3 regions of the Bacillus sp. 0209A genome follow, and region 1 is predicted to be linked to each of the others. Evidence: predicted binding sites of a transcription regulator. Region 1 holds the regulator's gene; each other region holds the start of a gene.
What was found. The regulator Rex, encoded in region 1, represses fermentation and respiration genes when NADH is low (regulators of the CRP and FNR family bind a similar motif). The targets are predictions, from matches to a motif close to TTGTGAAATATTTCACAA.

Region 1 (3,155 bases):
GCTGCTTTTCTGTGCTTTCCGATAGGCGGCCCTCGATATAAAAATACTGATTTCATATAAAATCAACAGCGGAACAGTGACCATCATATGAGACAAAAGCTCAGGAGGAGTAATCAGGGCAGCGATCACAAGCAGCGCAAAATACGCATACTTTCTGATTTTCGCTAAGAACATGGGTGTCACAATTCCAAGCCTTGTCAAAAACATGAGAATGACCGGCATTTGGAACAACAGTCCGAACGGAATTGTCAGCTGCAGAAGAAAATGAAAATACTCATTAATTCCGATCACCTGATTGACATTCAAGTCCTGAGAGATTCGCTTCATAAAATCAACAACAAAAGGAAATAAAATATAATACGAAAAAGATAAGCCCGCTAAAAACAACAAAACAGAGATCGGAATGTAACCGAGCGTTACTCTTCGCTCTTTCTCATAGAGGCCTGGACTTACAAAAGCCCAAAGCTGATAAAGAATAACCGGGGAGGTCAGAACAATGCCGATGATAAACGCAAACTGCATAAACACAAAAAGCGGATCTGTCAGGTTAAACGCGTTAAGCGTAAGCTCCTTCGCTTCATCTGTTTTTTGCAGATACACAATAATCGGCTTCGCTAAGAAAAATCCCGCGATAAAAAAAACGACAAACGCCAGCGCCACAACCAGCAATCGTTTTCGAAGCTCAGCAATATGCTCCAGCAGCGACATTTGATTCACATTCATTCGTGTCACCCTAACCTACTGATCTTCTTTCTTTTTTTCCTCTTCATCACTCGTTAATCCTTTAGTAGCGTTTTTGAATTCACGAAGTGTGTCTCCCGCTGCTTTCCCCAGTTCAGGCAGCTTTTTAGGACCGAAGATAATTAAAGCAACGATTGCGATAACAGCAAGGCTTCCAGGACCGATCGGCATATGTGGGCTCCTCCTTTCCCTCTATTCGATTTCCTCCAAAACTGAATAATGCTTCAAGAAATAAACCAGTGATTGAAGCTCTACAGCTAAATCTATATGATGAATTCGAATGTGTTCCGGCACATTCAAGCGGGCCGGCGTAAAGTTAAGAATACCCTTGATTCCTAACGCGACTAATCTGTCTGTAATAGGCTGAGCAGCAACTGCTGGCACTGTTAGAATGGCAACTGATTCATTTTTTACGTACTGTTCAAGGTCATTAAGGTTATAGACGGGCACGCCGCCTACCTCAGTTCCTATTTTACTCTCATTTATATCAAAAGCCATAGAAATTTTTGTGTTATTATTTTTTGTGAAATTATAGTGAAGAAATGCCGTTCCCAAGTTCCCGACACCAATCAAGATGACGTCTGTCATCTCATCCTGATCAAGCGTTTTGCGGAAAAAAGACAGCAAATAATCCACGTTATATCCATATCCTTTTTTGCCAAGAGCTCCAAAATAGGAAAAATCCCTGCGAATCGTGGCAGAATCAACCTTTACGGCATCACTGAGTTCAGCGGAAGATACACGCTGTTTTCCTGACGCATGCAGATTCTTTAAAAAGCGATAGTAAAGCGGCAGCCTTTTTGCCGTCGCCTGCGGAATTTTTGATTGATCCTTATTCATTTTTGGTCCTCCAAATTATACTCGGATAGTTCTCTTTTAAAGTCACCGTTTTTCCCGCCTGTCTTTTCCAGCAAGAAAGTAGGGCCGATGACCATCCCCTTATCAAGGGCCTTGCACATATCGTAAACGGTAAGAGCGCACACCGATGCAGAAGTGAGCGCTTCCATTTCCACACCTGTACTCCCTTTCGTCTTGACCTGTGCTTTTATATGAAGTATAACTTCTTTTTCTTTTATTTTCCAGTCGAACGATATATCTACTCCGCTCAGTGAAAGCGGATGGCACATCGGAATGATATTGGACGTTTGCTTTGCCGCCATAATGCCTGCCACTTGTGCAACAGCCAGTACATCTCCTTTGCCGATATCGTGACTTTGTATTTTCTCGTACACTTCATTCTTCATGTGTACGCTTGAAACAGCCGCCGCAGTACGGACAGTCGAAGATTTTTCGCTTATATCCACCATCTGGGCTCTTCCCTGTTCATTAAAATGAGAAAATCCATTCATATTAAAACTCTCCTTAAAAAGATCATACACTATTTTCTTCTCTATGTCTTATTCGGCCAATGTATTGTTTGCTGACTTCTGATTCATAAGCTACACTTAACTTATTATAGCAGAGGTGAAATAATATGATGATCTTACAAGTTAATCAGCTGTCCAAATCATTTGGTGCTGATACTATTTTAAACAATATAAAGCTGGAAGTCAGAAATCGTGATCGCATCGCCATTGTAGGTAGAAATGGTGCGGGAAAATCTACGTTGCTTAAAATTATCGCAGGCCAGCTATCATACGAAAAGGGCGAAGTCATTAAACCGAAAGATATTACAATGGGATATCTCGCCCAGCATACGGGCTTGGATTCTAAGCTTACCATAAAAGAAGAGCTGCTGACTGTTTTTGACCACTTAAAAGCAATGGAAAAGGAAATGCGGGCTATGGAAGAAAAAATGGCGGCAGCTGATCCCGATGAATTGGAAAGCATCATGAAAACCTATGACCGGCTTCAGCAGGATTTCAAAGATAAAGGCGGCTATCAATATGAAGCGGATGTCAGATCTGTGCTGCATGGCCTCGGCTTCAGCCATTTTGACGATTCTACACAGGTGCAAAGCCTCAGCGGAGGCCAGAAAACAAGACTGGCCCTAGGCAAGCTTCTGTTAACACAGCCTGATTTGCTCATTCTTGATGAGCCGACAAACCATCTCGATATTGATACACTAACCTGGCTTGAACATTATTTGCAGGGCTATTCAGGCGCCATTCTCATCGTTTCTCATGACCGCTACTTTTTGGACAAAGTGGTAAACCAAGTATACGAGGTATCTAGAGCGGAAAGTAAAAAGTATCACGGCAACTACAGCGCTTATCTCGACCAAAAAGCCGTGCAATATGAAAAAGATCTTAAAGTGTATGAAAAGCAGCAGGATGAAATCGCAAAGCTCCAGGACTTCGTAGACCGAAATCTGGCAAGAGCCTCTACCACAAAAAGAGCGCAAAGCCGCCGAAAGCAGCTTGACCGAATGGAAGTCAAGGCAAAACCGCTCGGCGATGAAAAATCCGCAAACT
Region 2 (3,155 bases), on a different contig from region 1:
AAAGAAGACGGCAAGGCCGGCCCCACCCTGTGCGACATTCGCCATTGACCAGATCGGCAGCAAGTAGTTTTTGCCGATATCAGCAATAAGTCCTGCCTCAATCGCATGGAAACTGTGATGAACGCCTGTCAATACAATAAGTGAATAAGTCCCCCCGAAAACCAGACCCGCGACAAAACCAGCATGATCATATACATACGTTAAAGCAACCGTAATGCCGGAGCCAAGTGCTCTGCCCAAAGGACCAATCGCGATAAAAGCGACAAACCCGGTGACAATCACTGTGACAAATGGGGTAACAAGCAAATCTACCGAATGAGGAACCACTTTTCTTGTCCATTTTTCAATCTTGCTCATGACATAAACCGCCAGCAGGACAGGGATGACAGTCCCCTGATAGCCCAGAAGCGCGATATCAAATCCGAAAAGATGCATAAAATCTGGTGTTGCTTCCGCCAACCCCCAAGGATTCAAAAGCGTCGGATGAATCATGATTCCCCCGATAACCGCTCCCAAGTAAGGGTTGCTGCCAAACTCTTTTGAAGCACTGACCCCGATTAAAATCGGCAAGAAAATAAAGGCTGCGCTTGAAAACATATCAAGCAGCTGCAGCAAAGCAGACTCCTTGCTCATCCAATGAAACGCATTGATCATACCCAGTAAGCCCATTAACAGGCCGCTGGCGACAATAGCCGGAATGATTGGAACAAAAATATTAGAAAGCGTTTTCGCAAATCTCGCAGCGGGATTCAGTTTTTCTTTCGCCGCATCCTGGTGATTTACATGTTCGTCACGCTCGACATCAACTTCCTTCGAAAAAGCATCGTACACCTTATTGACAAGGCCTGTTCCGAAAATGATCTGGTACTGGCCAGAACTGCTGAAAGCGCCTTTGACACCGTCAAGCTCTTCTACTTGTGTTTGATCTATCTTTGATTCATCCTTAATCACTAAACGCAGTCTTGTTGCACAATGAGCCGCGCTGATAATGTTTTCTTTGCCCCCGAGAAGCTCGGTGAGGCGTTTTGCAGTCTCTTTGTAATCCATCTGTTTTTCCCCCTTTTATTTAAACAAAAAAGACCTAAAATTCGCCAACGAATAAAGGACACAGCGATCCTTTTTCATCTACGCAAATTTTAGGTCTTGCCTGCTTTACCAGTCACAATCCCGCTTATTCAGATTGAGAATACGCTTTCATCATAAATCATGACAGCGTTTTCGTCAACTGTTTTTTAGTTAAAAAGTTTGATAAAACATTTAGTCATAAATTCGTTGAATTTAATTGTGAAATACTTCACAATATCATGCTATACTATGCTCAATCATCAAAGAAAGCAGGAAAAGAACATGGAAACTCAAGCATTGCAAAAGGTTGAACAGTACGCTTTAAAAAAACAAAATATATTTATTTCCAGTAAATTCCGTTATTTGCTTAGATCCATTCTGGCCAGCATGTTTATCGGTTTCGGCATTACAGCCGCAAGCAAAACAGGCAGCTATTTCTTCATGGCTGATTCTCCGTTTGCCTTTCCGGCAGCCGCTGTCACATTCGGAGCCGCTATTCTGCTGATTGCTTACGGCGGCGGGGATTTATTTACCGGCAACACCTTTTATTTCACCTATACCGCGCTCCGAAAAAAACTTCGCTGGCGAGACACCCTGCACCTGTGGATGACAAGCTATGCCGGCAATTTAATTGGCGCCATCCTATTTGCTATTCTGATCAGCGCGACAGGACTTTTTGAGGAGGCTTCTGTTCATTCCTTTTTGATTCATCTGGCAGAGCACAAAATGGAGCCGTCAGCTTCCGAACTGTTTTTCAGAGGTATGCTGTGCAATTGGCTTGTGTGCCTCGCCTTTTTCATTCCGATGTCTCTCAAAGGAGAAGGAGCCAAGCTGTTTACCATGATGCTTTTTGTTTTCTGCTTCTTTATTTCAGGTTTTGAGCACAGCATTGCCAATATGTGCACATTCGCCATCGCACTTTTGATCGAGCACCCTGATACAGTGACACTGATGGGAGCGGTCAGAAACTTAATTCCTGTTACGCTCGGAAATCTGACCGCAGGAATAGTGATGATGGGCTGGATGTACTACACGCTCAATCCCGATAAATAAAAAAACTTCCAGAGATCACTCTCTGCAAGTCAAAGCGGTTATTCCGAGAGATCTTGAAGACGCTGGACATGCAGCGTGATATAGCCGGCCTCGGACTCCGGCAAATGTAATTGATATTCACTTTTCAAAAACTCCGCCAGCTCCAGCGCACATTGATAGGCAAATGAATACTTTTTTTGGATGAAATAAAGCATCTCCTCATCCATATGATGGAGCGCTTCATTTGATTCCAACCGACTGACCGCGTATCGCAAATGCGTGACAAGGCGTTGATAGGAAATGCTGTTTTCATCCACCTTTCGATTAAAGTAGTTTTCTATTTTCTCTATCATTTCTTTAATCATGGTCGTATGCTTCAGCGCTGAATACATGCTCTCCGCATCCATCTTCGCCGTATGGATGTGAAGGGCAATATAACCCGCTTCATCTTCAGGCAGAGACACGCCCAATGTCTCTTTTACATGTCTGATTGCCCACAGGCCGACCTCATATTCTTTTTTATAGAGCGCCTTTATCTCATGCAGCAGTTTATTCTGCACAAGCAGCCCATTTTGAACCCTTTCGATCGCAAAGGACAAGTGGTCAGAAAGCGCGATATGAATGTGGTCGCTCAACGGCGCCGCGAGCTCCCCCTCCGCATAGCTGATGATATCCTCAGCGATTTCAATATGCTCCTCCGGCAGCGTTTGCAGGATTTGTTTAAACTTTTCATTCTCGTCGTGCACGACAAAGATCTTTTCCACTTTATTCATAGGGATGAGATCATTTTTCTTTTTTTGAAATGCGATTCCCGGTCCCATCACGATTTTTTCCTGATTATCCTCTTTTATTAAAGCCGCATTGTTGTTTAATACTTTATAGATTTTCAAGAGGCTATCTCTCCCGCCAATTTGCTTTTGACTGGGATTTTACCTCCTTTTGACCGCCATGTAAAGGTGCGGTCCAGCTCTCTCCTGCTTTGGCGATTCCTTGAAGGCTTGCAAACACCTTCTTTTATAAAGCGCGGCGGCTTTCGCTTTCTGCTTTTCTTCGTCATT
Region 3 (3,155 bases), on a different contig from region 1:
CAGGCCAAGTCTGTTTGATTCCTTTCATTCGGTCTAATAGGAAAACAAGCAGAAACGGAATCAAAAATGAGATGATCGGCAGTGTCCACATCAATGTCCGTGACAGCTCAAGAGCGGACAAATCACCAATCTGCGCCCCTGTGATCACAGGAATCCCAATCGCCCCAAAGGCTCCAGAGGCTGCGTTCGCAATCAAGCAGAGCGCCGCCGCTTTTAACGGTTTAAAACCAAGTTCGACAAGCAGCGCCGCACTAATCGCAATCGGAACACCAAAACCGGCCGCGCCTTCCAAAAACGCGTTAAAACAAAAACCAATTAATAATAGCTGTAACCTTTGGTCAGGCGAAATGCCGGCAATGCTGGAACGAATAATAGTGAATTTTCCGGTTTTCACTGCGATTTTATACAGCCACACCGCCATCAGGACGATATAGCCAATCGGCCACAGCCCGCTTCCGATTCCCAGCAAAACAGAAGAAATCGCTTTTTCTATCGGCATATGAAATGCCAAAACGGAGACGATGAAACTGACGGCTAAGGTAAGAAATGCCGCGAGAATGCCTTTCATTTTAAAAACAGTTAAAGCCAAGAGAAAAAAGAGAATTGGAGTGAGCGCCACAAGTGCGCTCACATACTCGTTTCCAAACGGATCATACAGCTGCTCAACCATTGACAATCAGCCCTTTACTCTATAGTTGCGATTAGTTGACCTTTAGTTCTGCAAAATGAGGTTTTAAAATGTTTTTGAGAACGCCGGCGCTGTGAAGAAAATGTTCTTTTTCTTTCTCATTTAAGTTCAGCTCAGTGATGCCTGCAATTCCTCCGCGGTTGACGATTGCCGGAACGCCGATGTACACGTCATCTGTGCCGTATTGTCCGTCCAGATATGTGCTGACAGTTAAAATACTGTTTTCATTATGAAGAATGGCTTTTGTAATGCGGGCAAGACTCATCGCAACACCGTAATAAGTCGCGCCTTTTTTCTCAATGATATGGTAAGCGGCGTTTTTCACGTCATCTACGATCTGGTCAAGTTCCTCTTGTTTATATGCATTATTTTTCTTAACAAGTTCACTAACCGGCATACCGCCGATATTCGCGTGGCTCCAGACAGGAAGCTCTGTGTCGCCGTGCTCGCCGATAATATGCGCGTGCACGTTTTGAGGCGCTGCACCAAAGTATTCGCTCAGCATGTAACGGAATCTGGCAGAATCTAGTGTTGTGCCGCTTCCGATCACTCGCTCTTTTGGCAGGCCGCTGAATTTCCATGTCGCGTAAGTCAGAATATCAACCGGGTTTGTCGCGATTAAGAAAATACCGTCAAATCCGCTCGCCATCACTTCACTGACGATTCCTTTGAAAATCTTTAAATTCTTTTCTACTAATTCAAGGCGTGTCTCACCAGGTTTTTGGTTTGCTCCGGCGCAGATGCAGACAATATCAGCATCCTTGCAGTCTTCATATGTTCCGTAAGATGTTTTGACCGGTTGCGGCGCAAACGCCTTTCCGTGGTTTAAATCCATTACATCGCCCATTGCTTTTTCTTTATTTAAATCAATGACCACAAGCTCATCTGTGATCGCTTGGTTCGTTAACGCAAATGCATAACTGCTTCCAACAAAACCCGCTCCGATTAAAGCTACTTTATTTACATGTTTATTCATCATTAATCATCCTTCCAAGGGTTGTTTTTCTTCGGTGTTTGTTTGTGAAGTATTTCACATTTATATTGTGCAACATTTCACAAACTTTTGCAAGAGAAAAGATTTGTCTGATTTATGAACAAAAAAGAAACCATCTATGATGGTTTCTATGAGAGTTTCCACTTCCCTCAATAAGGAAGAGAACCGCTTAACCCAGAGTTGTTATATAAACCGTTTTGAACATAATCAAAGCCAGGCTGGTTTTGGCCGGGCACTTGGGCGCTGCCGTTATTAAAAATCACTTTGGCGTTCGTTGTATCCGTATCCGCAGGAAGCGTCAGCGTGTAAATACCATCCGCATTCTTGGTCATTGCTTTTCCCGGCCAAGATCCGGTCAACTCTATTGCGCGGCCTCCATCATCTTTATAGATATAAGCATTTACTTGGCCCCAATGATTTGGATTTTGATAGCCGATGATTTTGGCTGAAGACGGGTCTTTTTTGACAAACGTGTATTCTTGGGTCCTCGTTACACCATCACCGTTCGTTCCTTTTAACGTAACGGTGTATGTTGTGCCAAATGGAGCTCCTTTTCCGATTGTTAATTGGTCTCCATCCTTAAACGCTGTCTCTTGCCCATTATTGATTTGATACACGGCTTTTGCTGTATTCGCATCTGCACGCAGGGTAATCGCCAGCTGATCATTGAAAGAATGTGTGACCCCTGTTTTATAATTCTCAAGGAAGACATGAGGCGCATTTGCGATATCGTCAGGATAAATAACAACCACAGATCTGGCATTGATCGTGCCCGTCAGTTTACCATTCGTTACTTGAAATGAACCGTCTCCAGCTTTATTATCATAGCTGCCATCAGGTAATTTTGTTGACGTATTGATAGTGACAGAAGATGAACCTGCATTTGCCAGCACAACGCCGTGCGAGCCGCGCTGATTCATAAATATCTGATTGTTTCCATTCGGATTCGAGAGCTCCTCAGGCTGTCCATCCATCACATTGTGAAATGTATTGACCGCAACGATAGCCTGATCTTCAAATAAACCACTCCCTCGATCGCCGATTTGGCTTTTCCCCGGGAAGCGCACACCATTTCCGCCGCCCTCGGGTCTGGAAAAGAAGAGAGGCGTACTGCCTGAGCGGGAAGCAATCACCGCCCAGCCTAAACGAATATCGTCATCGCTCATCCATGTGGACTCTTCCTCATCATTGGCATACGTATCATGCGATTCCACCCATGTGACTAACTTGTCCGCAGACACAGCAGACGCATAATGGGAGACATTCGACACGCTCAGATTACGGTTCCTTAAAGCAGACCTCATGGAATGTCCATAATTAGATGCTGTTACATTCATATATTTCGCATACGCAGCATCTCTGGAGGCACTATCTTGCAGGATTTCTCCGTATTGGAACTCGGCAGATGTATTTGTGATATTCGGCCAAAATGGACTGCCGTAATTCCCGTCATCCGGCAGTTCTATATGTTTG

Region 2: the regulator Rex is predicted to act here: its motif matches at 1,283-1,300, upstream of V6D44_RS06845 (formate/nitrite transporter family protein).
Region 3: the regulator Rex is predicted to act here: its motif matches at 1,707-1,724, upstream of V6D44_RS19275 (L-lactate dehydrogenase).

What each region holds. Positions count from the first base shown of each region.
Region 1 is NZ_JBAIZV010000004.1:343,507-346,661, forward strand. Features, by position in the region: gene tatC (twin-arginine translocase subunit TatC) at 1-732, opposite strand, end outside; gene tatAY (sec-independent protein translocase protein TatAY) at 739-912, opposite strand; gene V6D44_RS16770 (redox-sensing transcriptional repressor Rex) at 934-1,581, opposite strand; gene moaC (cyclic pyranopterin monophosphate synthase MoaC) at 1,578-2,090, opposite strand; gene V6D44_RS16780 (ABC-F family ATP-binding cassette domain-containing protein) at 2,216-3,155, shown strand, end outside.
Region 2 is NZ_JBAIZV010000002.1:322,769-325,923, reverse strand. Features, by position in the region: gene scrA (PTS system sucrose transporter subunit IIBC) at 1-1,047, opposite strand, end outside; gene V6D44_RS06845 (formate/nitrite transporter family protein) at 1,348-2,118, shown strand; gene sacT (sac operon transcriptional antiterminator SacT) at 2,157-2,987, opposite strand; gene V6D44_RS06835 (hypothetical protein) at 3,027-3,155, opposite strand, start outside.
Region 3 is NZ_JBAIZV010000007.1:55,876-59,030, forward strand. Features, by position in the region: gene V6D44_RS19270 (L-lactate permease) at 1-670, opposite strand, end outside; gene V6D44_RS19275 (L-lactate dehydrogenase) at 702-1,667, opposite strand; gene amyE (alpha-amylase) at 1,832-3,155, opposite strand, start outside.